Regions from separate parts of the Streptomyces ziwulingensis genome, predicted to be linked through region 1. Evidence: riboswitches for the same ligand, from Rfam matches in the RefSeq annotation. Region 1 holds a riboswitch; the other holds the start of a gene.
The links. Region 1 has a riboswitch for thiamine pyrophosphate ahead of thiO (glycine oxidase ThiO). Riboswitches for the same ligand answer to the same signal wherever they lie in the genome.
Positions count from the first base shown of each region.

Region 2: linked by a shared signal. The riboswitch ahead of ABEB00_RS20805 (thiamine ABC transporter substrate-binding protein) and the one ahead of thiO (glycine oxidase ThiO) in region 1 are both predicted to bind thiamine pyrophosphate.

Region 1 is NZ_BAABIG010000057.1:63,686-79,170, forward strand. It holds gene pknB (Stk1 family PASTA domain-containing Ser/Thr kinase) at 1-1,667, opposite strand, end outside; gene ABEB00_RS26305 (thiazole synthase) at 1,769-2,563, opposite strand; gene thiS (sulfur carrier protein ThiS) at 2,568-2,768, opposite strand; gene thiO (glycine oxidase ThiO) at 2,765-4,015, opposite strand; TPP riboswitch at 4,013-4,124, opposite strand; gene ABEB00_RS26320 (NAD(P)/FAD-dependent oxidoreductase) at 4,248-5,498, shown strand; gene ABEB00_RS26325 (Rv2175c family DNA-binding protein) at 5,566-5,931, shown strand; gene thiE (thiamine phosphate synthase) at 6,061-6,750, shown strand; gene metF (methylenetetrahydrofolate reductase [NAD(P)H]) at 6,818-7,741, shown strand; gene ABEB00_RS26340 (SCO2102 family sporulation regulator) at 7,798-8,790, shown strand; gene ABEB00_RS26345 (phytoene desaturase family protein) at 8,858-10,357, opposite strand; gene ABEB00_RS26350 (TetR/AcrR family transcriptional regulator) at 10,778-11,407, opposite strand; gene ABEB00_RS26355 (YhgE/Pip family protein) at 11,467-13,551, opposite strand; gene ABEB00_RS26360 (ATP-binding cassette domain-containing protein) at 13,523-14,356, opposite strand; gene ABEB00_RS26365 (SAV_6107 family HEPN domain-containing protein) at 14,559-15,107, shown strand; gene ABEB00_RS26370 (methyltransferase) at 15,328-15,485, shown strand, end outside.
Region 2 is NZ_BAABIG010000041.1:62,678-78,162, reverse strand. It holds gene ABEB00_RS20830 (VOC family protein) at 1-101, shown strand, start outside; gene ABEB00_RS20825 (LOG family protein) at 119-1,246, shown strand; gene ABEB00_RS20820 (LAETG motif-containing sortase-dependent surface protein) at 1,412-2,122, shown strand; gene ABEB00_RS20815 (ABC transporter ATP-binding protein) at 2,215-3,246, opposite strand; gene ABEB00_RS20810 (ABC transporter permease) at 3,247-5,001, opposite strand; gene ABEB00_RS20805 (thiamine ABC transporter substrate-binding protein) at 4,977-6,077, opposite strand; TPP riboswitch at 6,155-6,260, opposite strand; gene rlmN (dual-specificity RNA methyltransferase RlmN) at 6,326-7,456, opposite strand; gene ABEB00_RS20795 (phosphatidate cytidylyltransferase) at 7,608-8,771, opposite strand; gene frr (ribosome recycling factor) at 8,771-9,328, opposite strand; gene pyrH (UMP kinase) at 9,510-10,268, opposite strand; gene tsf (translation elongation factor Ts) at 10,413-11,249, opposite strand; gene rpsB (30S ribosomal protein S2) at 11,406-12,359, opposite strand; gene ABEB00_RS20770 (M23 family metallopeptidase) at 12,830-13,408, shown strand; gene ABEB00_RS20765 (TetR/AcrR family transcriptional regulator) at 13,509-14,066, opposite strand; gene whiG (RNA polymerase sigma factor WhiG) at 14,196-15,038, opposite strand; gene dprA (DNA-processing protein DprA) at 15,344-15,485, opposite strand, start outside.

The DNA of each region.
Region 1 (15,485 bases):
TTCAGGCCGGCCTCCGCCAGGTCGGCCCGGGCGTCCTGGAGGTCCTCGCCGGTGACGTCGGGCACGTCCACCGGGCTGCCCTTGCTGACGGTGAGCGCGATCGCCGAACCGGCCCGCACCTTCGTGCCCGCCGCCGGGTCGGTGGAGACCACGAAGCCCTTCTGGACGTCCTCGCTGAAGGCCCGGGTGACCATGCCCGCCGTCAGGCCGTCCTGCTTCAGCACGGACCGGGCCCGGTCCAGCCGGTAGCCCTCCAGATCGGCCAGCTCCACCGTCTCGGGGCCGTCGGAGACGGTGATCGACACCGAGTCGTTGTTCCGGATGCGGGTGCCCGTGGACGGGTCGCTGCTGATGACCGCGCCGCGCCGTACCGTGTCGCTGTACGCGTGCTCGACGCCGGCGACGTCCAGGCCGGCGTCGGCCAGCCGGTCCTTCGCCTGCGCCTCGGACTTCTCCAGCAGCGGCGGGACCTTGGTGAACTGTCCCGAGTTGATGTACCAGACGCCCGCGCCGAGGCCGAGCGCCAGCAGGAGGGCGACGACGACCGCGACCGGGCCGCGCCGCCTTCGGGCGCCCGCCCGCCGCCGGGGCGGCAGCGGCGCCGGGGTCTCCAGCCGGCTGGTGCGGTCATAGCCGTCCCCGCGGCCGTGGCCGCCGTCCCCGGCGCCCCTGCCGACCGCCTCGTGATCTCCCTCGACGGGCAGCAGCCGGGGCAGGGTCAGTGCGCGCGGGATGACGCTGGTGCGGTCCTCGGCGTTGTCGTGCTCCGCGTTGTCGTGCTCCGCGGCGAGCGCCCGCGGCGGTACCGCGTCCAGTTGCTCCGGGGTGAGCGCCGCGCCGGCCTCACGGGCCCGGGCCAGCAGCGCCACGGCGTCGTGCGGGCGGATCGCGGGGTTGCGGGCGGTCGCGGAGGCGACCAGCTCGTCCAGGTCGTACGCCAGGCCCGGCACGGCCGCCGACGGCGGCGGCACATCCTCGTTCAGGTGCCGGTAGAGCACCTGGGCGGGGGAGTCCCCGGTGTGCGGCTTGGCGCCGGTCAGCATCTCGTACAGGACGACACCGCACGCGTAGACGTCGACCCGGGGGTCCACGTCGCCGTGCTCGATCTGCTCGGGCGCCAGATAGGAGACGGTGCCCAGGACCGCGCCGGTGGTGCTGGTGACCGTGTTCACGGCCCGGACCAGGCCGAAGTCGGCCACCTTGACCCGGCCGTCGTCGCCTATCAGGACGTTCTCCGGCTTCATGTCCCGGTGCACGAACCCGGCGCAGTGCGCGGCGCCGAGCGCGGCCAGCACCGGCTCCAGGATGTCCAGCGCCGCGCGCGGCCGCAGCGCCCCGCGCTCGCGCAGCACGTCGCGCAGGGTGCAGCCGGAGACGTACTCCATGGCCAGGTAGACGTAGACCCCGTCGGTTCCCTGGTCGAAGACCTGGACGACGTTGGGGTGGGCGAGCCGGGCCACCGACTTGGCCTCGCGGATGAACCGCTCGACGAAGCTGCCGTCGGCCGCGAGCGTCGGGTGCATCACCTTCAGCGCGAGCACGCGGTCGAGGCGGGTGTCCACGGCCCGGTAGACCGTGGCCATCCCGCCGACCGCGATCCGCGCCTCCACGCGGTACCGGCCGTCGAGCACCTGCCCGACCAGAGGGTCCTGAAGGGTCGTGTCCACGCTGGCGAGTGTACGAGCCGCCGCCGACAGCGGGCTGTGCCCGGCCGTTCCCGGGGCGGTACTGCAGCGCACCTGTGACGCAACCCACGAGGGGCGGCCGTTCAGAACGCGGGCCGCTCCGGGTCCAGCGCGGCCAGTCCGGCCGCGGGGGACGACGCCTCGGCGAAGTGCCGCCGCGGGATGCGCCCGGCCCGCCGGGCCAGCCGGCCCGCCTCCACCGCGTGCCGCATGGCCTCCGCCATCAGGGCCGGCTCCTGGGCCCGGGTCACCGCCGAGGCGAGCATCACCCCCGCGCAGCCCAGCTCCATCGCCAGCGCCGCGTCCGAGGCCGTGCCCGCTCCGGCGTCCAGGATCACCGGCACGCGCGCGTGCTCGACGATCAACTGGAAGTTGTGCGGGTTGCGGATGCCCAGCCCGGAGCCGATCGGCGAGCCCAGCGGCATGACCGCCGCGCAGCCGACGTCCTCCAGCTTCCGCGCCAGCACCGGGTCGTCGTTGGTGTACGGCAGCACCGTGAAACCGTCGTCGACCAGGGTCTCCGCCGCGTCCAGCGTCTCGACCGGGTCAGGCAGCAGGGTGCGCTCGTCGGCGATGACCTCCAGCTTGACCAGGTCGGTGCCGAGCGCCTCGCGCGCCAGCCGCGCGGTGAGCACGGCCTCCCCGGCGGTGAAGCACCCCGCCGTGTTGGGCAGCACCCGCACGCCGAGCTTCTCCAGCACCGACAGCACGGACCCGTGCACCGACGGGTCCACGCGCCGCATGGCGACCGTGGTCAGCTCGGTCCCGGACGCCCTCAGCGCCCGCTCCAGCACGTCGAGGCTGGGCGCCCCGCCGGTGCCCATGATCAGCCGGGACGTGTAGGACGTCCCGCCGAGGACGAAGGGGTCGTCGGCCATGGGGTCAGCCTCCTTGGACGGCGGTGAGTACTTCGACGCGGTCGCCGTCGGCCAGCGCGGTGGCCGGCCACTGGGCGCGCGGCACGACGGTCTCGTTCAGGGCGGCGGCCACGCCCGAGGGCGCCCGGGTCAGGGTCCGCACCAGGGCGTCGAGGACCGTGCCGGGAGCCACCTCGCGCGGCTCACCGTTGACCGAGATGTTCATACGGGCTGCTCCGTGCGTGCGGGGGCGGGGCCGGGGGCGAAGCGCCCGGGGGTGAAGGGGCGGGCCACCTCCGGCAGCTCGCCGGTGGTCAGCGCGTGCGCCATGACGTCCCCGGTGACCGGGGTGAGCAGCACGCCGTTGCGGAAGTGCCCGGTGGCCAGCAGCAGCCCCGGCAGGGCGGTCGGGCCGAGCAGCGGGGCGTTGTCCGGCGAGCCGGGGCGCAGCCCCGCCAGCGTCTCCGTCAGCGGCAGCTCCGTGATCCCCGGCACCAGCTCGTGCGCGTCGCGCAGCAGCTCGTACACGCCGCCCGCGGTGACCGCGGTGTCCCAGCCCAGCTCCTCGCTGGTGGCACCGACGACGAGTTCTCCGCTCTCCCGGGGCACCAGGTAGAGCGGGTTGCCGCGCACCACCGCGCGTACGGTCCGGTGCAGCAGCGGGGCGCGGTCCGACGGCATCGCCAGCCGCAGGACCTGGCCCTTGACCGGACGGACCGGCGGCAGCACCTCGGCGGGGACACCGGCGAGGGTGCCGCTGAGGCTGCCCGCGGCCAGAACCACGCGGGGGGCCTCCAGCGCGGTGGAGCCGGCCGTGACCACCCCCACCGCCCGGCCCCGGACCACGGTGAGCCGCTCGGCCCGTACCCGGTGGAAGACGACCCCCGCCCGCTCGCAGGCCGTCACGAGCGCCGCGGCCAGGCGCCGGGGGTCGATCTGGTGGTCGCCGTCCACCCGGAGCCCGCCGCGCACGCCCGGCGCGAGCATCGGCTCCAGGCGCCGGCACTCACGCCCCGACAGCCACTCGGACTCCAGGCCGTGCTGCCGCTGGAAGGCGTGCAGCTCCCGCAGGTGGGCCCGGTCGTCGGCGTCGACCGCGACGGCGAGGGTGCCGGCGCGGCGGTAGCCGAGGTCCTGCCCGGCGGCGTCGGCCAGTTCGGCGGCGAATGCGGGGTAGCGGCGCGCGGAGGCCAGATTCAGGGCGAGCAGGGTCTGCTCGCCGTAGTGCAGCTCCGTGACGGCGGCCAGCATCCCGGCGGCCACGCGTGCGGCGCCCCCGCCCGGCGCGGGGTCCACCACGGCCGTGACCAGCCCGCGCTGCGCGGCCCGCCACGCCGTGACAAGACCGATGATCCCGCCCCCCACGACCAGGACGTCGGACGTGCGCCGGGACGGCTCCGGCGCGGACCCGCACGACTGCGACGCACGCGCGGGGGACTGCCTCGTACGCGTGGACGACGGTGGAGACGACATGGGCGTCCAGCCCCTCCCTTCGCCGGCATGACCCGGATCAGGTTCGTACGGTCGGAGGCCGCCAGCCTCCCTCTCAGCCCGGTGCGTCCGGGCTCCCGCGAGTGCTTTACGCCGACCACCCTAGCCCTCGGGGCGTCGCCCGGGTAAGAGACCCCCGGCCCCCGACGAGTGTGCAGCAGGTCACCCAACGTGCCCCCTGTCTGACATTGCGTCAGGTGTCTAAGGTGATCAGGTGAGCGAGCAGACGCAGGATCGGACGGACGGCCCGCCGGCGCGCGTGGTCGTCGTGGGCGCGGGCATGGCCGGTGTGCAGACGGCCGTCGCCCTGCGGGAACAGGGCTTCGCCGGGAGCGTGACGCTGATCGGCGCGGAACCCCATCAGCCGTACGACCGGCCCCCGCTCTCCAAGGCGATCCTGCTCGGCACGGCCGAGGGCTCGGCCTTCGACGTCGACTTCGAGGCGCTGGCCATCGAGATCCGGCTCGGCTGCGAGGCACTGGGCGTCCGCCCCGGCGACCACGTCCTGGAGACCTCCGCCGGCGCCGTCCCCTACGACGTCCTGGTCCTCGCCACCGGCGCCGGACCGGTCCGGCTGCCCGGTACCGAGGGCATTCCCGGCGTACACCTGCTGCGCACCCTGGACGACGCCGCGCGGCTGCGCCCGGTGCTCGCCCGGCAGCACGAGGTCGTGGTCGTCGGCGCGGGCTGGATCGGCGCCGAGTTCGCCACCGCCGCACGCGAGGCGGGCTGCGCGGTGACCGTCGTGGAGGCCGCCGACCGGCCGCTGGCCGGCGCCCTGCCCGCCGAGGTCGCCGCCCCGATGAGCGACTGGTACGCCGAGGCCGGAGCCGTCCTGCGCACCCACGCGCGCGTGGCGCGCGTCGAGCCCGGCGCGATCGTCCTCGACGACGGCACGCGGGTGCCCGCCGGAGCGGTCGTCGTCGGTATCGGCGCCCGGCCCGCCACCGCCTGGCTGACCGGCTCCGGCATCGGCCTCGGCGCGCACGGCGAGGTCCTGGCCGACGCCGGTCTGCGGACCTCCGCGCCGGACGTCTACGCGGTCGGCGACTGCGCCTCCTTCCCGTCCGGCCGCTACGGCGAGCGGCTGCTGGTCCACCACTGGGACAACGCCCTCCAGGGCCCGCGCACGGTCGCCGCCAACATCGTCGGGGCGGCCACCGGGGAGGCGCCGGAGGTCTACGACCCGGTGCCGTACTTCTGGTCCGAGCAGTTCGGCCGCTTCATCCAGTACGCCGGACACCACCCGGCCGCCGACACCACTCTCTGGCGCGGCGACCCCTCGGGGCCGGCCTGGACCGTCTGCTGGCTGCACGAGGACCGGCTGGTCGCGCTGCTGGCGGTGGGCCGCCCCCGGGACCTGGCCCAGGGCAGACGCCTGATCGCGGCCGGCACCCGGATGGACCCGCGGCTGCTGACCGACCCGGCGAGGCCGCTGAAGGCGGCCACCTCGGCGACGCCGTAGGACCCGGCGGGGCGCCGTGGGGCGGGCCCGGCTTCCGACTGTCAGTGGCAGATGGCAGGCTTGATACGTGACCGAGATTGACGCGAAGATCGATGCTCTAGTCCCTGCCTGGCTCACCCTTCCCGACATCGCCGAGATGTTCGACATCGAGGTGACCCGGGTACGGCAGCTCGTCAAGGACGGCCAGCTCATCGCCGTACGGCGCGGGGAGAACCGCGCGCTGCACGTCCCCGCCGCCTTCATCGACGGGGACAAGGTGGTCAAGGGCCTGTCCGGGACCCTGACGCTGCTGCGGGACGACGGCTTCAAGGACGAAGAGATGCTGGAATGGCTCTTCACCCCGGACGAGAGCCTGCCCGGCACCCCCGCACAGGCCCTCAGTGAGAATCGCGGCACGGAGGTGAAGCGCCGCGCCCAGGCGCTCGCTCTCTGACCCGGGCCCGGCCGAGGCACCATCCGGCGTGCAGTGCCGCGACCCGCGAGCGGTCGCGGCACGCACGCCGGCCCGCGTGCCGCGGGGGAAACCACCGTCGTATCCGCATCCGACCCGGGGGACGCACGTATGCCCGCCACCGCCCATGCCGCCACCGCCCGCGCCAGGCTCGCCGACGCCCGGCTCTACCTGTGCACGGACGCCCGCAAGCGCCAGGGTGATCTGCCCGACTTCCTGGACGCGGTGCTGGCCGGCGGTGTGGACATCGTCCAGTTGCGCGACAAGGGGATGGAGGCGGCCGAGGAACTGGAGCACCTCGCCGTCTTCGCCGACGCCTGCGCCCGGCACGGCAAGCTGCTCGCGGTCAACGACCGCGCCGACGTCGCCCACGCCGCCCGCGCCGACATGCTCCACCTCGGGCAGGGTGACCTCCCGGTGCCCGCGGCCCGGGCGCTGCTCGGCGACGACGTCCTGCTGGGCCGCTCCACCCACGCCGAGTCCGAGGCCGCCGCGGCGGCCGTGCAGGACGGCGTCGACTACTTCTGCACGGGCCCGTGCTGGCCCACCCCGACCAAGCCCGGCCGCCACGCGCCCGGCCTGGACCTGGTCCGGTACACCGCCTCCCTCCGCACCGACCGCCCCTGGTTCGCCATCGGCGGCATCGACCTCGGCAACCTCGACCAGGTCCTCGACGCCGGCGCCCGGCGTGCCGTCGTCGTCCGGGCGCTCACCGAGGCGGAGGACCCGGGCGCGGCGGCGGCCCGGTTCGCCGGCCGGCTCAGGGCCGCGGCGGCGGATGTCCAAGGGATGGACAACTAACCGGCAATTCGGACAATTACCCCGGCTCTGGTTGGGTGGCCCGCCACCCCCTGGCTAACCTGCCGGTATGGCCTTGGGAACCGCATCCACCAGGAACGATCACGCGCGTACCGTCCGTGACATGCTCGCGGGCGGGAAAACGACGTTGTCGTTCGAGTTCTGGGCGCCCAAGACGGAAAAGGGCGAACGCAACCTGTGGAACGCGCTCCGCAGGGTCGAGGCGGTGGCGCCCAGCTTCGTCTCCGTGACGTACGGGGCCGGCGGCTCCACCCGGACGGGCACCGTGCGGGCGACCGAGCGGATCGCCGCCGACACCACCCTGACCCCGGTCGCCCACCTCACCGCGGTCAACCACTCGGTCGCGGAGCTGCGCAACATCATCGGCCAGTACGCGGACGCCGGCATCCGCAACATCCTCGCCGTGCGGGGCGATCCGCCCGGTGACCCGATGGGCGACTGGCCGGCCCACCCGCAGGGCCTGACCTACGCCGCCGAACTGGTCGAACTCATCAAGGAGTCCGGTGACTTCTGCGTGGGCGTGGCGGCCTTCCCGGAGATGCACCCCCGCTCCGCCGACTGGGACGCGGACGTGGCGCACTTCGTCGACAAGTGCCGGGCCGGCGCCGACTACGCGATCACGCAGATGTTCTTCCACCCCGAGTCGTATCTCCGGCTGCGCGACCGGGTCGTCGCGGCCGGCTGCGAGACCCCGGTCATCCCCGAGGTCATGCCGGTGACCAGCGTGAAGATGCTGGAGAGGCTGCCGCAGCTCAGTAACGCCGCGTTCCCGGTGGAGCTGAAAGAGCGCATCCTCACAGCGCAGGACGATCCGGCGGCTGTACGCTCCATCGGTATCGAGTTCGCGACGGAGTTCTGCGCGAGGCTGCTGGCCGAAGGTGTGCCCGGACTGCACTTCATCACGCTCAACAACTCCACGGCGACACTGGAAATTCACGAGAACCTCGGCCTGCACCACCCATCGCGGGCCTAGACCGGCCGCACGTACATACGACACACTGCGTAACGGTCATCGGGAGAGGGGCGTACATGGGCTGGGCGGTCCTCTACATCGCGTTCGGCGTCGTCGCACTGTGGCTCCTCGGTGAGGTGCTGCTGCAGTACAAGGCGCGGCTGCGCTGGCGGTTGCTGGCCTTCGGCGGCTTCCTCTGCGTGGTGGTCGGGGTGCTGATCCCGTCCGTCCTGGTGATCGCGCTCGGTGCCGCAGCCTTCGCGGTCGGCCAGACCTACGTGACGCTCTCCTTCCGCCGCGGCTTCGCGGCCGGCTGGGCCGTCCAGGCCCCGGCGGGCCTCCCCGGCAGCAAGCGCCGCCGCCCCGAACGCAACTCCCGGGAACCGTCGTTGGAGGTCTCCGGGCTGGAGCCGGCCGACACCGGTGAGCACGCCGTGTACGCGCCGGACGACGTCGCCTCCTACGACCAGGGCCGCGGCGGCCACGACGACCCCGACCGGGACGACGTCTTCACCCCCGCGCGCCCCGCCGCGTCCCCGGAGGTGGCGCACCCCGCCGTCTACCAGCCGCTGCCGATGCCCGACGAGACCGGCTCCTACGGCACCTACGACATCGCCACGTACGGCCAGGACCAGCACACCCCGGCCCCGCAGCCCGCCGACGCCTCCTACGCCTACGACCACCCGGGCTACGGCCAGCAGGGTTACGGCTACGACAGCACCGGCCAGCAGAGCTACGCCGCCTACTCCGACCCGTACATCGGCACCCACACCTACGGCGGCGCCACCTCCTACGACTCCGGTTACGACACCTCCGGCCAGCAGGGCTACGGCGGGCAGGAGTACGGGCAGCAGGGCTACCCGCAGGACCAGTACGGCACCGGCGGTTACGGCGGCGAGACTCCGGCCGGCGGGGTCTGGGTCCCGCAGCAGCGCAGCGCCGACGACTCGTACGGCGGCGAGCTGCCGCCCGAGCAGCCCTACCCCTACCAGGGCGACGGGCACCACCAGGGCGGCGGCCAGGGCGGTCACGGCGGCCAGGGGTACGACGAGCAGCAGTACCGCTACTGAGGGAGCCCCGCCACCGGGAGCCCGTCCGTACCCGTCCCGGGAGCGCCGGGGCCGCGGGACCCACCGCTCACTGCGAGCCCCTGAACTCCGGTCCCTCCACGATCAGTCCGGCCACCAGCGCGCCCGACATCCCGGCGTGCGCAAGGCCGCCCCCGGGGTGCGACCAGCCACCCACGGTGAACAGGCCCGCGAGACGGGTGCCGTTGGCCGGGTGGAGCAGCCGGCCCTCGGCGGCGGCCAGGGACGGCGCCGGAACCGCCCCGCCCTCGGCCCCCGTCTCCCGCGCGATGTCGGCCGGGGTGCGCACCTCGTGCCACAGCAGGCGGTCGCGCAGGCCGGGTATCGCCCGCTCGGCGACGGAGACCAGACGCCCGGCCAACCGGTCGGCCGCCACGGCGCCGAACCCCGCCGGTACCACCGCGCTGAGCACGACCGCCTCGTGCCCGGCGTCCGGGACCAGCCCGGGGTCGTCCGGCCGCAGCACCGTCACGGTGGGCCGCGGGGCCAGGTCCGGCACCGCGCCGAACAGCGCGTCCAACTCGGCCTCCCGGTCCCGCGCGTGCACCACGGTGCGGTGCGCGGTGCCCGCCGGCCGGCCGCCGCGCAGCGCCAGCAGTACCGTCAGCCGGCTCGCCGCCCCGGCCCGCCCGGGGACGTCGCCGGCGGCGCGCACCGCCGTGCTCCCCGAGAGGCGGTCCAGGGCGCCGGGTGCGACACCGGCGACCACGAACTCCGCCTCCCCGACCGTCCCGTCGGCCAGCTCCACCCCCGCGGCCCGGCCGTCCTTCTCGTGGACCGCCGTGACCTCGGCGCCGAAGCGGAACTCGACCCTGCGGGCCAGACACCGCTCGTACACCGCCCGTGCCAGCTCGCGCAGCCCGCCGCGGACGTACCAGAGGCCGAAGGCGTGCTCCATGTACGGCAGGACGGCGGCGCTCGCCGGGGCGGTGCGGGGGTCCAGGCCGTGGGCGAGCGCGTGGCTCTCCAGCAGGGCGGTGAGCCGGGCGTCACCCAGCTCCCGGACGCCGACCTCGGCGAGTGTCCCGGCCCGGCGGGTGCGCAGCAGCTTCCGCCGGGGCAGCGCCGGGTAGGGCTCCCGCTCGGCCAGCACCCGCCAGTCGGCCCACAGGGGCTCCTCCAGCAGCGGCCGGCGGGTGCGGTCCCAGGCTTCCCTGGCCCGCACCAGGAAGTCGCCCCAGCGCTGCCCGGCGCCGCTGCCGAGGCTTTCCTCCAGCGCGGCGACGACCCCCGCGCGGGAGGCGTTCGGCAGGGCGACCTCGGTGCCGTCGGCGAACACGTGCCGGGACGACGGATCGACCTGGACCGTCTCGACGCACGCCTCCAGCGGTTCCTTGCCGGTCTTGACGAACAGGTCCCGCCAGACCGCGGGCAGCGGCAGCAGACCGGGGCCGGTGTCGAAGGAGAAGCCGTCCCGCTCGAAGCGGCGCACCGCTCCGCCGTACGTCCGGGTGCGCTCGTACACCGTCACCCGGTGGCCCGCGACGGCCAGCCGGGCCGCCGCCGCCATGGCGCCCGTCCCGGCGCCGATCACCGCAATCCGTGCCATGCCGAAGACTTTATCGGCCACCACCGACAAACCGGTCCGAGGCGGCCGTGACCTGCGGTCCTCCGCCTCCGCCGGGGGTGGGGGAGTACGGGTGCGCAGGGCTGAGTACGCGTACCTAGGGGGACAGATGAGTAGCCGCGCGGATGGGGTCCGACCTGCCGGAACGAGAGAGTGGGGGCACGGAGAAGGGGCGCGGCCCGGGACCCCGGCGACACGGGGCGCCGGAACCCGGGCCGGGCCCGCGATCCGCTCCTTCCGCCGGCCGCGGTCGGCGGGAGCGAGGCACGGGGGAAGGCACGGGGGGACGTACGGGGGACGTACGGGGGTGCAGGAAGGAGCGCCGGTCCGCAGTGGCCCGCGGGGGACGCGGCCAGGGCGGACCGGCGCTCCTTCTGGCATCCCCCTCGCGCCGGGCGCTGCTCAGGGGCGTCCGCTCACCCGTCCCTGGAGCAGCCGGGACAGCGCCGCGTGCACGTCGTCGAGCGAACGCCCCGGCTGGAACGCCTGCCAGTCCAGCGCGGCCACCAGGACCATCCCGACCAGCGCCGCGGCCGTCAGCGGGACATCGATCTCCTCGCTCAGCTCACCGCCCGCCACGCCCTGCCGCAGCACGTCCTCCACGACCGCGACGGCCTCCTGACGGACCACCAGCAGCGTCGACTGCCACGCGCGGTTGGTGCGCCACAGCTCCGCCACGTAGAGCTGCGTGAAGGCCGGGTAGCGGTCGATGAAGACGAGCCCGGCGCGGATCATCGCGTCGAGCGCGTCGACCTTGGAGCCACCCGCACGCGCGGTGGACTCGGCGGCCTCCCGCAGGGACGCGGTGAGCAGCCCCACGCCGTGCCGCAGCAACTCCTCGAAGAGGACGGACTTGCTGGCGAAGTTGTAGTAGACCGTGCCCTTCGCGACCCCGGCCCGTTCGGCGATCTCGTCCACCGTGGTGGCCGAGAAGCCCTGTTCGGCGATGAGGGTGACGGCCGCCTCGTAGAGCTTCTGCCGGGTGGCCTCGCGCCGGCTGCCGCCGGCCGGGGCGGCGCTGCTGCTTTCCATGGACGCGATTGTCCCAGGGCCCCTTCCCGCCGTGGTCACCGCCGAGGCCGGCGAAGGGCTCACAGGGTCAGCTCCGGGTGCAGCCGGTCGACGGTCCACACCTGGCGGCGGCGGGCCGTGAGCGCGGTCAGCGCGAGGGCTCCCGCGGTGAACGCGGCGAGCACCGCGCACGCCAGCCACACGGGTGCCGGCCCGCCGCCCGTGATCAGCCTGCGCAGGGCCGCCACGACGTGGCTCATCGGCAGATAGGGGTGGAGGGCGCCGAAGAAGCCCGGACTGGTCTCCACCGGGTACGTGCCGCCGGCCGACGTCAGTTGCAGCATCAGCAGCGCGAGCACCAGAATCCGGCCGGCCGCCCCGAAGCGGGCGTTCAGCCACTGCACGAGCGCCGTGAAGCACGCCGTCACCAGGAACAGGAAGCCGAGCGTCCCCGCCGCGCGGGCCATCTCCAGACCGACCGCCCAGTGCAGCACCGACATCAGGGCCAGCGTCTGGAGCACGCCGATCGCGAGCACCGGCAGCCAGCCCGCCAGGGTGATCCGCCAGGCCGAGGACCCCGCGGCGAGCGCCCGCCGGTTCAGCGGCGCGATCAGCATGTACGCCACCAACGCGCCCACCCACAGGGAGAGCGGGATGAAGTACGGGGCGAAGCCGGTGCCGTAGTTGGGCGCCTTGTGCAGGTCCTGGGAGAGCAGGCGGACCGGGTCGGCCATCACGCCGGTGCGCCGGTCACGGCTCTCCTCGTCGTAGTCGGGGATGCGCGCGGCGCCGTCGTGCAGTCCGCCGGCGAGCTGCGAGGAGCCGTCGACCAGCTTGGCCAGGCCGTCCCGCAGGTCGTCGGCGCCGGTGCCGAGGCGGCCGACGCCCGTGTCGAGGCGGCCGGCCCCGGTCTTCGCGGTGCCGAGCCCGGTGTGCAGCTTCTCGGCTCCGGCGGCGACCTCGGCCGCGCCCTTGTCCAGCCGGTCGATCTTCCTCACGGCGTCGTCGAGGTCCTCGGACAGGTGCGGGGCGCGGTCGGCGAGCGCACCGGCCTGCTTCTGCAGGGCGGCCAGGTGCTTGTCGAGCTTCGACAGGTCCCCGTGCTGATCGGCGACCAGGGTGTCCAGGTCCCCGGCGATGCCCGCGACGTCCTCGGCGGCGTCCCGTGCCTTCTTCAGGTCGGCGCAGGCGGCGTCCGCCGCGGCCGGCTCCGCACAGCGGTCGCGGTGGACCTCGTCCAGGGTGTCCGCGGCGGTGCGGGCGTTCTTCGCGGCGGCCGGCGCGGCCTTCGCCAGGGTCTCCAGGTGCTCGCGGATCACCCCCGAGGCGTCCGCGACGAGCCGGGCGGTGTCCCCGATGGTCTTCTCGTTGTCCTCCAGGAAGGGCCGCACCGTGCCGGAGACCGCGTGGACCTTGCCCGCGAGCGCCCGGGTGCCGTCCGCGACCTGCCGCGAGCCGTCCTCCAGGTCACCCGCGCCGGTGTGCAGCTTCCTGACGCCCTTGGCCAGCTCGCCGCTGCCCGCGCGGGCGTCCGCCAGGCCGTCGGCGAGGTCCCGGGCGCCCTTCTTCGCCTTCTTGACGCCGGTCTCCAGCCGGTCGGCGCCCTCGGCGGCCTTCACCGTCTCGCCGTGGATGCCGGAGAAGGAGAGGAAGATCCGGTCCAGGAAGGAGCGCGACGCCTTCGTCGACGCCGCCTCGCGCACCTCGGCGAAGACCGTCCGCGAGAGCTGCCCGACGATGTAGTTGTTGGCGTCGTCGGTACGGACCTCAAGGGCCCCCGTCTGCGGCGAGTCGCCCGCACTGGAGGCGATGCGCCGGCTGAAGTCGGCGGGCACGGTGAGCGACAGGTAGTACCTGCCGTCCGCGACCCCGCGGCGGGCCTCGGCGGCGCTCACCTCGTGCCAGTCGAAGACCTCGCTCTCGCGCAGCCCGTCGGCGATGTCGGCGCCCGCCGTGAGCTTCTCGCCCTCGACCCGCGCCCCCCGGTCCTCGTCCACCAGCGCCACCGGGACGCGGTCCAGCCGGCCGTACGGGTCCCAGAACGACCACAGGTACAGGGCGCCGTAGAGCAGGGGCAGCAGCAGGAGGGCGACCAGCGCGGCACGCGGCAGCCTCCCGCGCCCGAACCGCCTCAGCTCAAGCGCGGCCAGCCTGGGCGAACGCATCCGCCACCCCCTTCGTCCCGTCGGCCCCGCCGGCGGGGTCCGTCTCCTCCGGCCGGTCGCTCCCGTACCGCCGGGAGTTCGCCGCGTCGTCGCCCGTGCCCGGCTCGTCCCGGGCTCCGGTCGACACGGTCACGGCGCCCTCCGGCGCCTCGGCGCACACCGCCAGGACCGTGGTGCCGGCCGCGGCGATCGAGGCCAGCAGGGACCGGGCCGCGGCCCGCTCCTCGGCCGACAGCTTCAGCTCCACGTCGTCCACGGCCAGCAGCCGCGGACGGCCCAGCAGGGCCAGGGCGACCGACAGCCGCAGCGCCTCCAGCCGCTCCAGGTCCCGTACCGCCGTGCGCGGCCCCTTGGGCAGCGCCGCCAGGTCCAGCCCCGCCGCGGCCGAGGCGTCCTCGATCCGCGCCCGTGCCGCGGCCCCGCGCTCCCGGCGCGGGCGCAGCAGCGCGCGCGGCGACTCCCCGAACCGGCGTTGCAGCAGCACCCGCTCGCGCAGGTGTTCGGCGACGGTGAGGGCCGGGTCCAGGTCGGTGACGCCGGGGACGTGGGCGAGGGCGCTGACGCGGCGCAGGGCCGGCATCCGCCGGGGCAGTTCCAGTCCGCCGACCGAGGCCGTCCCCTCGGTGAGCCGCATCCGGCCGGTGAGCGCGAGCAGCAGGCAGGTGCGGCCGGACCCCGACGGCCCCCGGACCGCGACCAGCGCACCGGGTTCCGCGTCCACGCGGACCCCGCGGAACACCCACCCGCGCGGCCCCCTGAGCCCCACGTCACGGGCCCGCACCCGCAGTCCGGACGGACCGTCCACCGCCACCACTCCCCGAGCCGAGATCACCCTGTCGCCCCACTTTTTTGAACTGACCAGTCAGTGCAAAAGTCGCCGCCAAGGTATCCCGAACCCTTCTACGGGGCAAAAGTGCAGGTCAGATCGGATTGTCAGTGCCATACCGCACGATGGGCACATACGGCACCCCCGGAGGGCGTGTCGTCACGACGACAGGAGGTTCGTCATGGCCAGCTCGTCCGCAGCCGCCGCTCGTCGGCACCGCGCCACCGGCCCTGCCCCCTCACTGACCGGCCCGGCGAGCGACGTGCACCCGGTGCTGCGCCGGGCCACGGCCCCGCCCGCCGCCCTCGACCTGCTCGCCCAGGCCCGGGCCGGACTCGACGAGGCCGCCGTCCTCGACACCCCCAACGAGCGGTACGCGCAGGCCCACCTCGCCGCCCTGCGCACCGCCGCCGCCGTGCTCGCCGCGCGGGGGCGGCCGGAGACCACGTCCCGGGCCCGCGCCCGCATCCGCAGCGCCTGGGAGGTGCTCCCCGAGATAGCGCCCGAGCTGACCGAGTGGAGCGCGCTGTTCGCCTCGGGGGCCGGGCGCCGCGCCCGCGCCGAGGCGGGCATCAAGGGCGCGGCGAGCGGCCGGGACGCCGACGACCTGGTGCGGGACGTGGCGATGTTCCTGCGTCTGGTGGAGCGGATGCTCGTCCTCCAGCCGGTACTGCCGCAGCCCCGCCCCGGCACCGGCGGCCCGGGTGGCAAGGGACCGGTCATCGGGTGACGCGGACCCGGCCGCCGGGGTGCCGCGGGCGCTCCGGCACCGGGGGCGGCGCCGGGCGGTACCACCGGGGTGACCAGGACGGGCAGCCGAGGCAATAGGCTGGGAGGCGTTTGAAGCCTGCCCCTTCCCGGCTCCGGTTCCCCGGCTCCGGGGCCGAGGGGAGGCAGCCCGTTCCGCTCCGCCGTGCCACAGGCGGTGCCGCGCCGAGGAGTCAACTGCCGTGTCGGACCCGATGCGCCCGCCCGCCTCCCCCCACCGCCCCCGTGCGGCGTCGCCGGGCTCCGACCCCTCCCGTCCCCGCGCCTCCCTGCGCACCGCCGTGGTCCGGGAGGTCGTCCAGGACGCCCTGGACCGCCGGGCCAAGGCCACCGGGCGCCA
Region 2 (15,485 bases), on a different contig from region 1:
AGACCCAGGACCACGGCTTCATGTACGGCCGCGCCTTCGAGGACCTGGACGGCCACACCTGGGAGGTCGTGTGGATGGACCCGGCGGCGGTGGAGAGCTGAGCACCTAGCATGGGCGGGTGGATCATCTGACACCCGCCCGGCCGCAACCCGCCTCCCACGACCGGGAGATCGAGTCCCTCGCGGAGTTCGACGAGGTCGTCGCGGACCGCGGCACCCTCGCCCACCACCGCGTCCAGGCCGTCGACCTGACGGGCCGTACGCGGGCGCTGAAGACCCTCGACACCTCGGACGCCGTCTTCCTCGGCTGCGCGATGGAACCCGCGGCCGAGGTCGCCGTACGGGCCGCCGGCGCCCTGGTCTTCCCTCCGGTCCCCGGCCTGCCCTTCGACCCCTACCGGGCGCGCGTGCACTCCCCCGAGGAGCTGTTCGCCTCCCTGGAGGACGGTTACGAGGCGACGCCGGACGCCCGCGCCTACGCGTGGTTCCAGCGGACCAAGGCGGACGGGGACATCTTCGCCTCCATGCTGCGCGCCGTCCACGACGACGCCGTCTCGGACGCCGTCGACGAACTCCTCGTCGACGCCCGGGTGGTGGGTGTCATGGGCGGCCACGCCATGGCGCGCGGCACCGAGGAGTACGCCGGCGCGGCCCGCCTCGGCCGCGTCCTGGCCCGGTCCGGGTTCACCGTGGCCACCGGCGGCGGCCCCGGCGCCATGGAGGCCGCCAACCTCGGTGCCTACCTGGCCCCTTACCAGGACAGCGTGCTCGGCGAGGCGCTGCTGCCGCTCGCCAAGGCGCCGTCGTTCACGCCCTCGGTCACCGAGTGGGCGCGCGCCGCCTTCGAGGTCCGGGCGCGCTGGCCCGAGGGCGGCGCCTCGGTCGGCATCCCGACCTGGTTCTACGGCCACGAGCCGCCCAACGCCTTCGCCACCCACATAGCCAAGTACTTCGCCAACGCCACCCGTGAGGACGGCCTGCTGGCCCGCTCGAACGCCGGCGTGATCTTCCTGCCGGGCGCCGCCGGAACCGTACAGGAAGTGTTCGACAACGCGACGCCGAACTACTACGGTTCGCGCGGCGAACCCACGCCCATGGTGCTGGTGGACCGGGCGCACTGGACGGAACGGCTGCCCGCCTGGCCGCTGTTGCGGGCCCTGGCCGAGGGGCGGGCGATGGAGTCGCGGATCGCTCTGGTCGACCGGATCGAGGACGCGCCGAAGGCCCTGAAACGTCTTGCTGGTTAATAAGCGGGTAAAGTCAACCGTCTTCCTGGGCATATGCGTTGACAGTACGCGGGCGAGACCAATAGACCTGTGAGTCTCCTGGGGCGTTCGTGTCATGAGAGTGTGTCCGTGGCGCCCCGGGCAGCCCCCCGCATCCAGCGCATCCTGTAAAGGACCAACGTGCCCCTGTCCATACTCCGCCGTACGGCGTCCCGCCGCAGCGTTCGTGCCCTCGGTGTCGCCACCGCGACGGTCGCCCTGGCCGTCGGCGCCGCCGGCAACGCGTTCGCCTGCAACATCGGTGAGTTCTCCGCCGCCGCGATCTGCGATGGCTCCAAGGGCGTCATCACCGTCACCGACGTCGACCCCTCGGGTGTGCCCGCCACCGTCACCGTCTACCGCCAGGTGGACGGCGCCGCCGAGGTCAACGTCGGTGAGCAGGAGGTGAAGGGCTCCCGAGAGGGCGTCACCATCACCTTCGCCGACGACTGGAAGCCGAACACCACGTACCGCATCCACGTCAAGGCCGCCCAGTCCGTCGACGAGGACATCAAGCCCAACCTCGTCACCCCGGGCACCGCCTGCGCCGGGGAGGAGACTCCCCCCGAGGAGGAGACTCCCGAGCCGACGACGCCCACGCCCACGCCGACGAAGCCGGCCGAGGAGCCGGAGTCCCCGGCTCCGACCACCCCGGCCTCCTCCGAGAGCGAGAGCACCGCTCCGGCGGGCGCCGCCGACAACGCGCCCTCGCCCGCGGCCGCCGACTCCAACCTGGCCGAGACCGGCGCCGACTCCAACACCGGCATGATCGCCGGTGTCGCGGCCGCCCTGGTCGTGGTCGGTGGCGGCGCGGTCTTCTTCGGCCTGCGCCGCCGTGGGGCGAACAGCGCGAGCTGACGCCGCACCGCGACACCCGGGTGCCACACCGCACCTGACGGCCCGTCCCTGCCAGGGGCGGGCCGTCCCCGTGTCCGCCCGCTACCCGGCGCTCACCCCAGTACGACGATCTCGGCCACGTCGAACTCCACCCCGACCCGGTCCCCGACCTCCGGCGCGGACCGCAGCGCGCACGCCGCCTCCAGCGGGGGCCCGTCCGCGGGCCGCAGGCGGACGGCGACATGGGTGCCGCGGAAGGTGCGGGCGGCGACCGTGCAGGGCAGGCCCGCGTCGGCGCGGGTGAGCCGGACGCCGCCGGGGCGCACCAAGAGGTCGCGGGGGCCCTGCGGGGCGCCCTCGGGGACCGGCAGCTTGCCCCACGGGGTGTCGGCGGCCGGTCCGGTGACGGTCGCCGCGACCACGTTGTCGAAGCCGAGGAAACGGGCGACGAAGGCGTCGGCCGGCCGCTGCCACACCTGGAGCGGCGACCCCGACTGGGCGATCGTCCCGTCCCGCATCACCACGACCCGGTCGGCCAGCGCGAACGCCTCGCCCTGGTCGTGCGTCACCGCGAGCACCGTGGTGCCCAGCCGGCCGAACAGCTCCCGCAGTTCGACCACCAGCCGCTCGCGCAGCGACCGGTCGAGCTGGCCGAGCGGCTCGTCGAGCATGAGCAGCCGGGGGCGGGGCGCGAGCGCGCGGGCGAGCGCCACCCGCTGCTGCTCACCGCCGGAGAGCGCGGCCACCGACCGGCGCGCGGCCCCCGGCAGACCGACCAGCTCCAGCAGCTCCTCGACCCGCGTGCGCTGTGCGTCCCTGCTCAGGCCGTGCATCCGCGGGCCGAAGGCGACATTGCCGCCGACGTCCCGCTGCGGGAAGAGCTGGTGGTCCTGGAACATCAGGCCGACGCCGCGCCGGTGCGCGGGCACGCCGCCCTGGTCTCGTCCGTCGAGCGTCACCCGGCCCGCGTCCAGCGGCCGCAGCCCGGCCACCGCCCGCAGCAGCGTGGACTTGCCGCTGCCGCTGGGGCCGAGCACGCAGACGATCTCGTGCTCGGCGACGGACAGGTCCACGGCGTCGAGCGCGGCCCGCCCGCCGAAGCGGACGGTCGCCCCCTCCAGGCTCAGCAGCGTGCTCAGTGGCATCTAGAACTCCCCGGTCCGGTCGGTACGCAGTCGCTCCAGCACCAGCAGCGCCACCGCGCACACCACCATCAAGATCGTGGACAGGGCCATCGCCTGCCCGTAGTTGAGGTCGCCGGGGCGGCCGAGGAGCCGGGAGACGGCGACCGGCAGCGTCGGGTTGTCGGGCCGCGCGATGAACACGGTCGCCCCGAACTCCCCCAGCGACACCGCGAACGCGAAACCGGCCGCGACCAGCAACGCCCGCCACACCATCGGCAGATCGACCTCCCGCCAGACCCGCCACGGCGACGCCCCGAGCACCGCAGCCGCCTGCCGCAGCCGGTCGTCCACCGCCCGCAGTACCGGCAGCATGGTCCGTACCACGAAGGGCACACCGACCAGTGCCTGGGCGAGCGGCACCAGCATCCAGGAGGAGCGCAGGTCGAGCGGGGGCTCGTCCAGCGCGATCAGGAACCCGAAGCCGACGGTCACCGCCGACACCCCGAGCGGCAGCATCAGCAGCGCGTCGAAGCCCCGCACGAAACGCCCCGCGTCCCGCCGGGTCAGCGCGGTGGCCGCGAGCGCGCCGACGGCCACCGCGAGGACGGTCGCGACGGCGGCGTACTCCAGCGAGTTGCCGATCGCGTCGATCGGCGGGACGAGGAAGGCGCCGCCGTCGTCCTCGCGGGTCAGCGCCCGGAAGTAGCCGAAGCCGGGCGCGTCCAGCGACCGCCGCACCAGCACCACCAGGGGCAGCAGGAGCAGTACGGCGACGGTGGCGAGGACCCCGCCCAGCACCGCCCACTGCCCGGCCCCGCGCGGCCGGCCCGCGGTCACCGAGGGGTCCACCAGGCGCAGGGCGGTCTCCCGGCGCCGTACGGTCCAGGCGTGCAGGGCGAGGACCGCGCCCACCGCCACGAACTGGATCATGGTCAGTACGGCGGCCGTGGACAGGTCGAAGACGTCCGCGGTCTGCCGGTAGATCTCCACCTCCAGGGTGGAGAAGCGGGGGCCGCCGAGGATCTGCACCAGGGCGAAGGAGGTGAAGCAGAACAGGAACACCATCAGCGTGGCGGCGGCCACGGCGGGCCCGAGCGCGGGCAGGGTCACCTGCCGCCAGGCCCGCGGCCGGGAGGCGCCGAGCATCCGCGCCGCCTCCTCCTGCCGGGGGTCGAGCTGCGACCAGAGGCCGCCGACGGTGCGGACGACCACGGCGTAGTTGAAGAAGACGTGCGCGAGCAGGATGGCCCAGACCGTGGTGTCGAGGCGGACGCCCCACAGGTCGTCCAGGAGCCCGCCGCGGCCGACCACCGCCAGGAACGCCGAGCCGACGACGACCGTCGGCAGCACGAAGGGCACCGTGACCACGGCCCGCAGCACCTGCTTGCCGGGGAAGTCCAGGCGGGCGAAGACATAGGCGCCCGGCAGCGCGACCAGCAGCGTGAGCGCGGTGGAGGCGAGCGCCTGCCAGGTGGTGAACCACAGCACGTGCCTCAGGTCGGCGGAGGCCAGCACCTCGCCGATCCGGCCGAGGTGCCAGCCGCCGTCCGTCCGCAGGCCCCGCGCGACGATCGCGGCGACCGGGTAGGCGAAGAAGACCGCGAAGAAGGCGACGGGCACGGTCACCAGCGCGAGCCGCACCGCGGGCCCGCGCCGCCGGGTCCGCCCGCCCGCCGCCGCGCCTTTCGCCGCGGCCGCCGCTCGCGTCGCTTCGGGACGGCTCGCTTCGGGACGGCTCGCTTCGGGGCGGGTCACTTCAGTACGAGGGAGGTCCATGACTTGACCCACTGGTCACGGTTGGCGGCGATCTTCTCGGGCGCCAGGGTGTGCGGGTCCGCGACGGCCGGCACGTTGTCGGTGAAGACAGCGGGCAGCTTCGCGTCGTCGGTGACCGGGTTGACGAACATGTTCAGCGGCATGTCCTCCTGGAACTCCTTGCTGATCAGGAAGTCCAGGAACGCCTTGCCGCCCTCGGCGTTCTTCGCGTGGCTCAGCAGCCCGGCGAACTCGGTCTGGCGGAAGCAGGTGCCGGTCGCCACGCCGGTCGGCGCGGTGTCGGGCCGCGGCTCCGCGTAGACGACCTCGACGGGCGGGGAGGAGGCGTAGGAGACCACGAGCGGCCGGTCGCCGCCCGCCTTCTTGCCGCCGGCCGAGCCGGAGAACTCCTCGTTGTACGCCTGCTCCCAGCCGTCGACCACCTTCACCCCGTTGGCCCGGAGCTTCTTCCAGTAACCCGCCCAGCCGTCGTCGCCGTACTCGGCGGCGGTGCCGAGCAGGAAGCCGAGGCCGGGCGAGGAGGTGCCGGCGTTCTCGGTGACGAGCAGGTTCTTGTACCGGGGCTCGGTGAGGTCGGCGAGGGTCTTCGGCGGCGCGATCCTGTGCTCGCCGAAGTACGCCTTGTCGTAGTTGACGCAGATGTCGCCGTAGTCGACGGGCGTGACCCGGTCCTTGTCGTCGAGCCGGTAGCGGGCGTCGACCCGGTCCAGGCCCTTGGCCTCGTACGGCTGGAAGAGCCCGTTGTCGAGGGCGCGGGAGAGCAGGGTGTTGTCGACGCCGAAGAAGACGTCGCCCTGCGGGTTGTCCTTGGTCAGGACGGCCTTGTTGACGGCCTGCCCCGCGTCGCCGTCCTCCAGCACCTTGACCTGGTAGCCGCTGCTCTTCTCGAAGGCGGCGAGGACGCTCTTGGACACCGCCCACGAGTCGTGGCTGACCAGGGTGACGGTCCTGGAGTCGCCGGACCCCTGGTCGTCGGCGGACGACCCGCACGCGCAGAGCGTGACCAGGCCGAGTCCGACGGCCAGGGCGGCGGCCTTCTTGGTGATGCTCGCGGATGTGCCGGTGGTGGTGCTCACTGATTCCTCCTGGGACGTCCAGGAAGAGACGCGGCCCCGCCCGGTTCCCTCGACGGGTCCCGGGCGGGGCGCAACAGCTCGAGTGGTGACCGATCTCCCTACCCAGAATGACCTGGGCCAGGTTCGGAGGGTCTGCGGCCGGTGCCGCACTCTCAGCGCTGTGGCGCTCCCCTGTCGGAATATGAAGATGTGGGTACGAAGAGGTGGGTTATGAAGAGGTGGGTACGGAGGTCAGCGTACCGCTCGCACTAACGTTCGGTTGCCGCGAGCTGGCCGCACGCCCCGTCGATCTCCTGGCCGCGGGTGTCCCGGACCGTCACCGGCACCCCGTGGGCGGCGATCGCCTCGACGAACGCCTTCTCGTCCTCGGGCCGGGAGGCGGTCCACTTCGAGCCCGGCGTCGGGTTGAGCGGGATCAGGTTCACGTGCACGGGCTTGCCCCTGAGCAGCCGCCCGAGCCGGTCGCCACGCCACGCCTGGTCGTTGATGTCCCGGATCAGCGCGTACTCGATGGAGAGCCGGCGGCCGGACTTCGCGGAGTACTCGAAGCCGGCGTCCAGCACCTCGCGCACCTTCCACCGCGTGTTCACCGGGACGAGGGTGTCGCGCAGCTCGTCGTCGGGAGCGTGCAGCGAGATGGCGAGCCGGCACTTGAAGCCCTCGTCGGCGAAGCGGTTGATCGCCGGGACGAGGCCGACCGTCGAGACGGTGATGCCGCGCTGGGAGAGGCCGAGGCCGTCGGGCTCGGGGTCGGTCAGCCGCCGGATCGACCCGACGACGCGCTGGTAGTTGGCGAGCGGCTCGCCCATGCCCATGAAGACGATGTTGGACAGCCGCGCCGGTCCGCCCGGCACCTCACCGTCGCGCAGCGCCCGCATGCCGTCCACGATCTGGTGCACGATCTCGGCGGTCGACAGGTTGCGGTCGAGTCCGGCCTGGCCGGTGGCGCAGAACGGGCAGTTCATCCCGCACCCGGCCTGCGAGCTGATGCACATGGTCACCCGGTCCGGGTAGCGCATCAGCACCGACTCCACGAGCGTGCCGTCGAAGAGCCGCCACAGCGTCTTGCGGGTGGTGCCCTGGTCGGTCGACAGATGCCGCACGACCGTCATCAGCTCGGGCAGCAGCGCCTCCTGGAGCCGGGCCCGGGAGCCGGCCGGGATGTCGGTCCACTGCTCCGGGTCGTGCGCGTACCGGGCGAAGTAGTGCTGCGAGAGCTGCTTGGCGCGGAACGGCTTCTCACCGGCCGCGGCCACCGCCTCCTTGCGCTCGGCGGGCGTGAGGTCGGCGAGGTGCCGCGGCGGCTTCTTGGCTCCGCGGGGGGTGGCGAACGTCAGCTCACCGGGGGCAGGACGGGCCACGGTCGGACAACTCCTCATGACGACGGGCCAGTGGCAACCCCGCGTCGGCGGGGACTACGGCAGGGCCATGCCGAAGCCAGGAGACCTCACTGGACCATCCCCGCGTCGGCGGGGACACGAAAGGGCCCGCAGCAGATGCCGCGAGCCCTTCCAGAGTACCCGACCGCCGTCAAGCCGATCCGACGAAGATCACGAGCAGCAACCACACCACCGGTGCCGTGGGCAGCAGCGAGTCCAGCCGGTCCATGATGCCCCCGTGACCGGGGAGCAGCGTGCCCATGTCCTTGATGCCGAGGTCCCGCTTGATCATCGACTCGCCCAGGTCGCCGAGGGTCGCGCTGACCGCGACCGCCAGGCCCATCAGCACCCCCTGCCACCAGGAACCGCCGTCGATCAGGAACTCCATGCACAGCGCGCCCGCCACCATCGCGAAGGCGACCGCGCCCAGCAGTCCCTCGCGGGTCTTGCCGGGGCTGATCCGCGGGGCGAGCTTGGTCCGGCCGAAGCGCCAGCCGACCGCGTAGGCCCCGGTGTCGCTGATGACCGTCAGCGCCAGGAAGGTCAGCACCCGCCGCGAACCGTCGTCGGCCGCCAGCATCATGGTGACGAACGTGGCCAGGAACGGCACGTAGAACGCGGCGAAGACACCCGCCGTGACGTCCCGCAGGTAGTTCTCCGGCGGTTGTGCCATCCGCCACACGAGGACGGCGAGCGCGGTGAACGCCATGGCGACCCAGGCGCCCTCGGCGCCGCGCGCGTAGCCCGCGACCACCATCGCCGCGCCGCCGACCGCCAGCGGCACCAGCGGCGCGTGGATGCCCTTGCGCTCGTCCAGCCGCTTGGTCAGCTCCCACAGCCCGACCACGACGGCGATCGCGACCACACCGACGAACGCGGCCTTGACGACGAACAGCGACGCGATGACCACCACGCCGAGCCCGACACCGACCCCTATCGCGGCGCCCAGGTCACGCCCCGCGGTCTTCTTCTTCGGTGGCGGAGCCGGCTGCGGGGCGTCGTGCATGGGCTCCGGATTCTGCGCCACCGCCGTGTGGGCCGGCGCCGCCGCGTAGGCCGGCACCGCCGCGTGGGCCGGCGCCGGCGAGGTCTCGTCTCGGAACAGGGGACCGCCCGGCCGAGCGGTCCCCCGGTCGTCCTCCTGGTCCCCGCCGAAGTCGGGTACCCCGGGCACGATCGGCATGGGGCGAGTCTGCTGCGCGGGGTGCGCGTCGTACGCGGGACCCGCCGGGGCAGTCCCCTGGACAGGTCCCCGATCGGACGGCCCCCAGTACCCGGCTTGTGGCGGCGCCCCCCAGGAAGAAGAGTCGTTCATCAGACCTCGAGCAGCTCCGCTTCCTTGTGCTTGAGGAGTTCGTCCACCTGGGCGACGTACTTCGCCGTGGTGTCGTCCAGCTCCTTCTCGGCGCGGCGCCCCTCGTCCTCGCCGACCTCGCCGTCCTTGACCAGCTTGTCGACGCCGTCCTTGGCCTTGCGGCGCACCGCGCGGATGGACACCTTGGCGTCCTCGGCCTTGCTCCTGGCGACCTTGATGTAGTCGCGGCGGCGCTCCTCGGTCAGCTCCGGGAACACCACGCGGATGATGTTGCCGTCGTTGCTGGGGTTGACGCCCAGGTCCGAGTCGCGGATGGCCTGTTCGATGTTGCGCAGGGCGCTCTTGTCGAAGGGGGTCACCACGGCCATGCGCGGCTCGGGCACCGAGAACGAGGCCAACTGGTTGATCGGCGTCGGCGCGCCGTAGTAGTCGGCCACGATCTTGTTGAACATCGCCGGGTGCGCACGGCCGGTGCGGATCGCGGCGAAGTCCTCCTTGGCGACCACGACGGCCTTCTCCATCTTCTCCTCGGCCTCGAGGAGGGTCTCTTCGATCACCACTTGCTCCTGCGTCTCTGAGTGGGCCCGGCTGCGGTTCCTCGTCAAGGCGCCGGCCGGCTGCGTCGCGTCTTCTTCCTGCACGGTTCCGGACCGGCAGGACATTGTCCATCCCCCGGTCCGGCCCCGTCCCGTCCGTCCCCCGGACAGGTGGAGACCGGGGGACGGCGGTACTGCCCGGTCAGTCCCGGCTGTTCTGGTCCCCCACGAGCGTGCCGATCTTCTCACCCTTGACGGCGCGGGCGATATTGCCCTCCTTCAGGAGTTCGAAGACGACGATCGGGAGGCTGTTGTCCCGGCAGAGGGTGACCGCGGTGGCGTCGGCGACCTTGAGGTCCCGGGTGATGACCTCGCCGTAGCCGAGCGCGTCGAACTTGACGGCGTCCGGGTTGGTCTTCGGGTCGGCGTCGTAGACCCCGTCGACGCCGTTCTTGCCCATGAGCAGGGCCTCGGCGTCGATCTCCAGGGCGCGCTGCGCGGCGGTGGTGTCGGTGGAGAAGTACGGCATGCCCATGCCGGCGCCGAAGATGACCACGCGGCCCTTCTCCAGGTGGCGCACGGCGCGCAGCGGGATGTACGGCTCGGCGACCTGCCCCATGGTGATGGCGGTCTGCACGCGGCAGTCGACGCCCTCCTTCTCCAGGAAGTCCTGGAGGGCGAGGCAGTTCATCACGGTGCCGAGCATGCCCATGTAGTCGGAGCGGGCCCGGTCCATGCCGCGCACCTGGAGTTCGGCGCCGCGGAAGAAGTTGCCGCCGCCGATCACGATGGCGATCTGCGCGCCGTCCCGGACGACCGCCGCGATCTCGCGGGCGATGGCGTGCACCACGTCGGGATCGACGCCCAGGCCCCCGCCGCCGGAGAACGCCTCTCCGGACAGTTTCAGCAGAAACCGGCCGCTCACTTTGGGGTCGTCGCTCTTCTCGGCCTTGGTGGTCATGGAGATCTCGCCTCTTTTACGTGGGTCACACACACGAAGGAGGCCATTGCCGGTGGGCTGGTACACATCCCATGCGCGGCAATGGCCTCCTCGTCAGATCTGCTGTCGACCCTACCGGGGTCGTACGTCCGTCGCGGTACGGACTCAGATGCCGACCTTGATGCGCGTGAAGCGCTTCAGGGTGACACCGGCCTCGTCCAGGACCTTCTGGACGGACTTCTTGTTGTCCAGCGCGTACGGCTGACCGAGCAGCGTGGCGTCCTTGAAGAAGCCGTTGACGCGACCCTCGACGATCTTCGGCAGGGCGGCCTCGGGCTTGCCCTCGGCGCGGGTGGTCTCCTCGGCGACGCGGCGCTCGGACTCGACGACCTCGGCCGGCACGTCCTCCTTGGAGAGGTACTTCGGCGCGAAGGCGGCGATGTGCTGGGCGACGCCCTTGGCGATCTCGGCGTTCGGCTTGTCCAGCTCGACCAGGACACCGATCTGCGGGGGCAGGTCGGGCATCGTGCGGTGCATGTAGGCCGTGACGTAACCCTCGGTGAACTGCGCGAAGCGGTCCAGGACGATCTTCTCGCCGAGGTTGGCGTTGGCCTCGTCCACGTACGCCTGGACGGTCTTGCCGGGCTCGATCTCGGAGGCGAGCAGTGCCTCCAGGTCGGCCGGGGCGACCTTCGCGACGTGCGCGGCGATGGCCTCGGCCACGCCCTGGAACTTGTCGCCCTTGGCGACGAAGTCCGTCTCGCACTTCAGCTCGACGAGGACACCGGAAGAGTTGTCGTCGGCGATGATCGAGACGACCGCGCCGTTCTCGGCGGAGCGGCCCTCGCGCTTGGCGACGCCCTTCTGGCCCTTGATGCGGAGCGCCTCGACGGCCTTGTCGACACTGCCCTCGGCCTCGTCCAGCGCCTTCTTGCAGTCCATCATGCCGGCGCCGGTCAGCTCGCGGAGCTTCTTGACGTCGGCGGCGGTGTAGTTCGCCATGAGTCTGTGAGTCTTTCTCGAAGTCTGGAAGATCGGAGATCTACGGGGTCTGCGGCCCGCAGCGAGCTGTAGCGCCGTGACCCTGCGCTGACCTACGGGTGAACGGCGGGAGCGGAGTGGTGGTCACCGCTCCCGCCGTCGACACCGACTGACGGGTCAGACCTGCTGCTCGCCCTCGGCGGCGGGGGCCTCGGCGGCCGGCGCCTCCTCGGCGGGGGCCTCGGCCGCGGGGGCCTCGGTGGCCTCGGCGGCGGGGGTCTCGGCCTCGGCGGGCTTCTCGGCCTCGTCGGCCTTCGCCTCGCCGTCCTCGGCCTTGGCCGCGCCGTCGTCGGCCTTCTTCTCGCCCTCGAGCAGGTCGCGCTCCCACGCGGCCAGCGGCTCGCCGGCGGCCTTGTCGCCCTTGCCCTCGGTGGCGACACCGGAGCGGGAGATGAGGCCCTCGGCGACCGCGTCGGCGATCACGCGGGTGAGCAGGGTGACGGAGCGGATCGCGTCGTCGTTGCCCGGGATCTTGTAGTCGACCTCGTCGGGGTCGCAGTTGGTGTCGAGGATGGCGACGACCGGGATGTTGAGCTTCCGGGCCTCGCCGACCGCGATGTGCTCCTTCTTGGTGTCCACGATCCACACGGCGCTGGGCACCTTGGACATCTCGCGGATACCGCCGAGGGTCTTCTCCAGCTTGGCCTTCTCGCGCGAGAGCACGAGAAGCTCCTTCTTGGTCAGACCCGACGCGGCGACGTCCTCGAAGTCGATCTGCTCAAGCTCCTTGAGGCGCTGCAGACGCTTGTAGACGGTCGAGAAGTTGGTGAGCATGCCGCCCAGCCAGCGCTGGTTGACGTAGGGCATGCCGACGCGGGTGGCCTGCTCCGCGATGGCCTCCTGCGCCTGCTTCTTCGTGCCGACGAACATGACCGTGCCGCCGTGGGCGACGGTCTCCTTGACGAACTCGTAGGCGCGGTCGATGTACGACAGCGACTGGAGCAGGTCGATGATGTAGATGCCGTTGCGCTCGGTGAAGATGAAGCGCTTCATCTTCGGGTTCCAGCGACGGGTCTGGTGACCGAAGTGGACGCCGCTTTCCAGCAGCTCCCGCATCGTGACGACGGCCATGGCCGTTCTCCTTGTGTTTCTCGGTTGTGCCGCGGATGCCGGACGGCTTCCGCGCCTGACGCCCGCTGTGCGCCGTGCCACTGAGGACCGAGGGGCGCTGACCCGAGGCTCGACAGGGCCTCGCGCCGGGGCGTGCGAAGTCGACCCGGTCAGCCGGGTCGCCATCAGAAGTGTACGGGACCCGGGGAGCACCGGGTGACGCCGCTGTCCACAACCGGGACGCCGCCCACAGGCACAAGCGGTGACCGGCGCTCTCGCGCGAGGCTTCTCGCATGCGAAGGGGACGAGCGGGGCGAGCGGGGCGGGGTGTGCGGGCGGGTGCGGTGCGGGGGTCCGCGACATGGGGGGCGGGTGGGTGGCCGGTGCCGTTACCCGCCCAGTCCCAGTCCCAGTCCCAGTCCCAGTCCCAGTCCCTGCTCCTGCTTCTGCTTCTGCTCCTGCCTCTGCTCATCGGTGGGGCCGCCGGGTCCGTGGCGTCGCCGCCGGTGCGGGCCGAGACGGTCACGAAGTCCTTCCCGGACCCTTCGGGCCCCTCGGTCCCCGCGGACCCCTCGGTCCCGGCCGTCGCGCGTTCCTGGCCGGTCGCCCCGCACCCCACCGTCGTACGGGGCTGGGCTCCGCCCGCGACGCCGTACCGGCCGGGCCACCGCGGCGTCGACCTCGCGGCCCCGCCCGGCACGCCGGTACGGGCGGTGGCGGCGGGGCGGGTGACGTTCGCCGGCCGGGTGGCGGGGAAGGGCGTCGTCTCGGTGACGGCGGCGGACACCGGCGAACCGCCCCTGCGCACGACCTACGAGCCGGTACGGGCCTCGGTGGAGAAGGGCACGGAGGTGGCCGCGGGCGAGGTGGTCGGCACGGTGGAGGCGGCGGGCTCGCACTGCCCGGCCGGCTGCCTGCACTGGGGCCTGCGCAGAGGCGAGACCTACCTGAACCCGCTGTCCCTGCTGCCGCCGTGGCTCCTGAACCCGCACCGTCCGGTACTGCTGCCGGTCCTGGGGGTCCCGATCCCGGCTGGAGCCGAGGACCGGCGGCCGCCAACCGGGGACTGAAGGGCGAGGACTGAAGAGAGGGGACTGGAGAGGGGGGACTGGAGAGGGGGGACTGGAGAGGGGGGACTGAGGGGCGGGGCCTCCCTCGCGGTGCCCGCGCTCAGCCCCGGACCCCCCGCAGCGCCATGGACACCGCCGCGTCCGTCACCGACGCCGGGTCTTCCGCCACCCCCAGCTCGATCCGGCGTACCGCCGCGTCGACGACGCCCTGGAGCAGCATCGCCGCGAGCCGCGGCTGCTCGTGGCCGATCTCCCCGAGCGCCTCGACGATCATCGCGATCAGTCCGCCGTGCGCCGCCCGGATCTTCTCCCGCGCCCCGGCGTCCAGTTCGCTGGCCGAGATCGCGACCACGGCACGGTGGCGCCGGTCCCCGACCAGTTCGAGCTGCTTGCGCACGTACGCCTCGACCTTGTCCTCCGGCGGGTCCGCCGCGGCCATCGCGGCCTCCACCTCCGCCGCCCAGACGGGGAAGTCGACCGCGCACAGCTCCTCCACGACCGCGGCCCGCGACCGGAAGTACTCGTACACGGACGAGCGCGCGAGACCCGTCCGCTCGGCGAGGGCGGGGAAGGTCAGCGCCTCCGTCCCGCCGTCGGACAGCAGGGAGCGTGCCGCGTCCAGCAGGGCGGCACGCTGCATCGACCGGTGCTCGGCCACGGAGGCCGCTCGAATCCTTGGCACGCCGACCACTGTACGGACGTGCCCCCGCGGACGGGAGACACCGCACCCCCGCCCCGGCCGGCACCCCGCCCCGCCGACCGCCCGGCCACGCACCGTCCGGCCTGGTCAGCGGCCGAATGACGCCAGCTTCGCCCGCAGTTGCAGCACGGACTTGGTGTGGATCTGACTGACCCGGCTCTCGGTCACACCCAGCACGTTGCCGATCTCGGCGAGGGTGAGCCCCTCGTAGTAGTAGAGCGTGACGACGGTCTTCTCCCGCTCCGGCAGGGTGTTGATCGCCCGGGCCAGGAACCGGCGCAGCTCCCGGTCCTCGGCCACCTCCACCGGATCGTCGGCGGCGGTGTCCTCCAGCGTGTCCATCAGGCTGAGGCGGTCCCCGCTCTCCCCGCCGACGTGCAGCAACTCCTCCAGCGCCACCACGTTGGCCAGCGACAACTGGCTGAAGACCGCGTGCAGGTCCTCCACCGCGATGCCCATCTCCCGGGCCACCTCGCCCTCGGACGGGGTGCGCCGCAGCCGGGCCTCCAGCGTCGCGTAGGCACGCTCCACGTTCCGCGCCTTCTGCCGCACCGAGCGCGGGATCCAGTCCAGCGCCCGCAGTTCGTCGATCATGGCGCCCCGGATCCGGGTGATCGCGTACGTCTCGAACTTGATCTCCCGGTCGATGTCGAACTTCTCGATCGCGTCGATCAGCCCGAACACCCCGGACGACACGAAGTCCGCCTGCTCGACGTTGGGCGGCAGCCCCACGCTCACCCGGCCGGCCACGTACTTCACCAGGGGCGAGTAGTGCAGGATGAGCTGTTCCCGCAGCCGCTCGTCCCCCGTCGTCTTGTACGACCGCCACAGCTCGTCGAGCGCCGAGGGAGCGGGAGGCCGCACTCTGCCACCGTCGCGGGCGGCTGGGGGGAGCGCCGCCCGGTCGGGCCCGGAGGTGTGCTGGGGCATGCGTCGCCTTGTGCCGTTCTGCCGTGTTGTCGGGTCGGCCGGGAGGGGGCGGCCCGATGCCTGGTGGGGGTCTGTCCTTGTGGGCTGTCTGTCCGTATGGGGTCTGTCCGCTTGGGGGGTCTTCGTGAGCGTAGCGTGACTGAAGTGTCGCGGTGAGCGAAGAGGGGGGCGTGAGGATGCGCAGATACGTTCCGCTGCACGCCCTGTCGAGTGGTCGGTGATTGCTCTGAGTGATCACCCGGTTGCCCCAACTACGGGAATTCGCAAGGGCGTAGGGGTTCCCCCGGACGGCCGAACACGCTCGGTCAGCAGGGGCCCGCGCGGGCGCGGGACGAGATCATCGCCTGGCGTGTCAACTTCCAGCCGTCGCCGTGTCGTTCGACGTACCCAAGTGCTCGAAGCTCGTACAGCCTCGCGACCGCGTCGTCCGCTGTGGTCTGCGCGCGG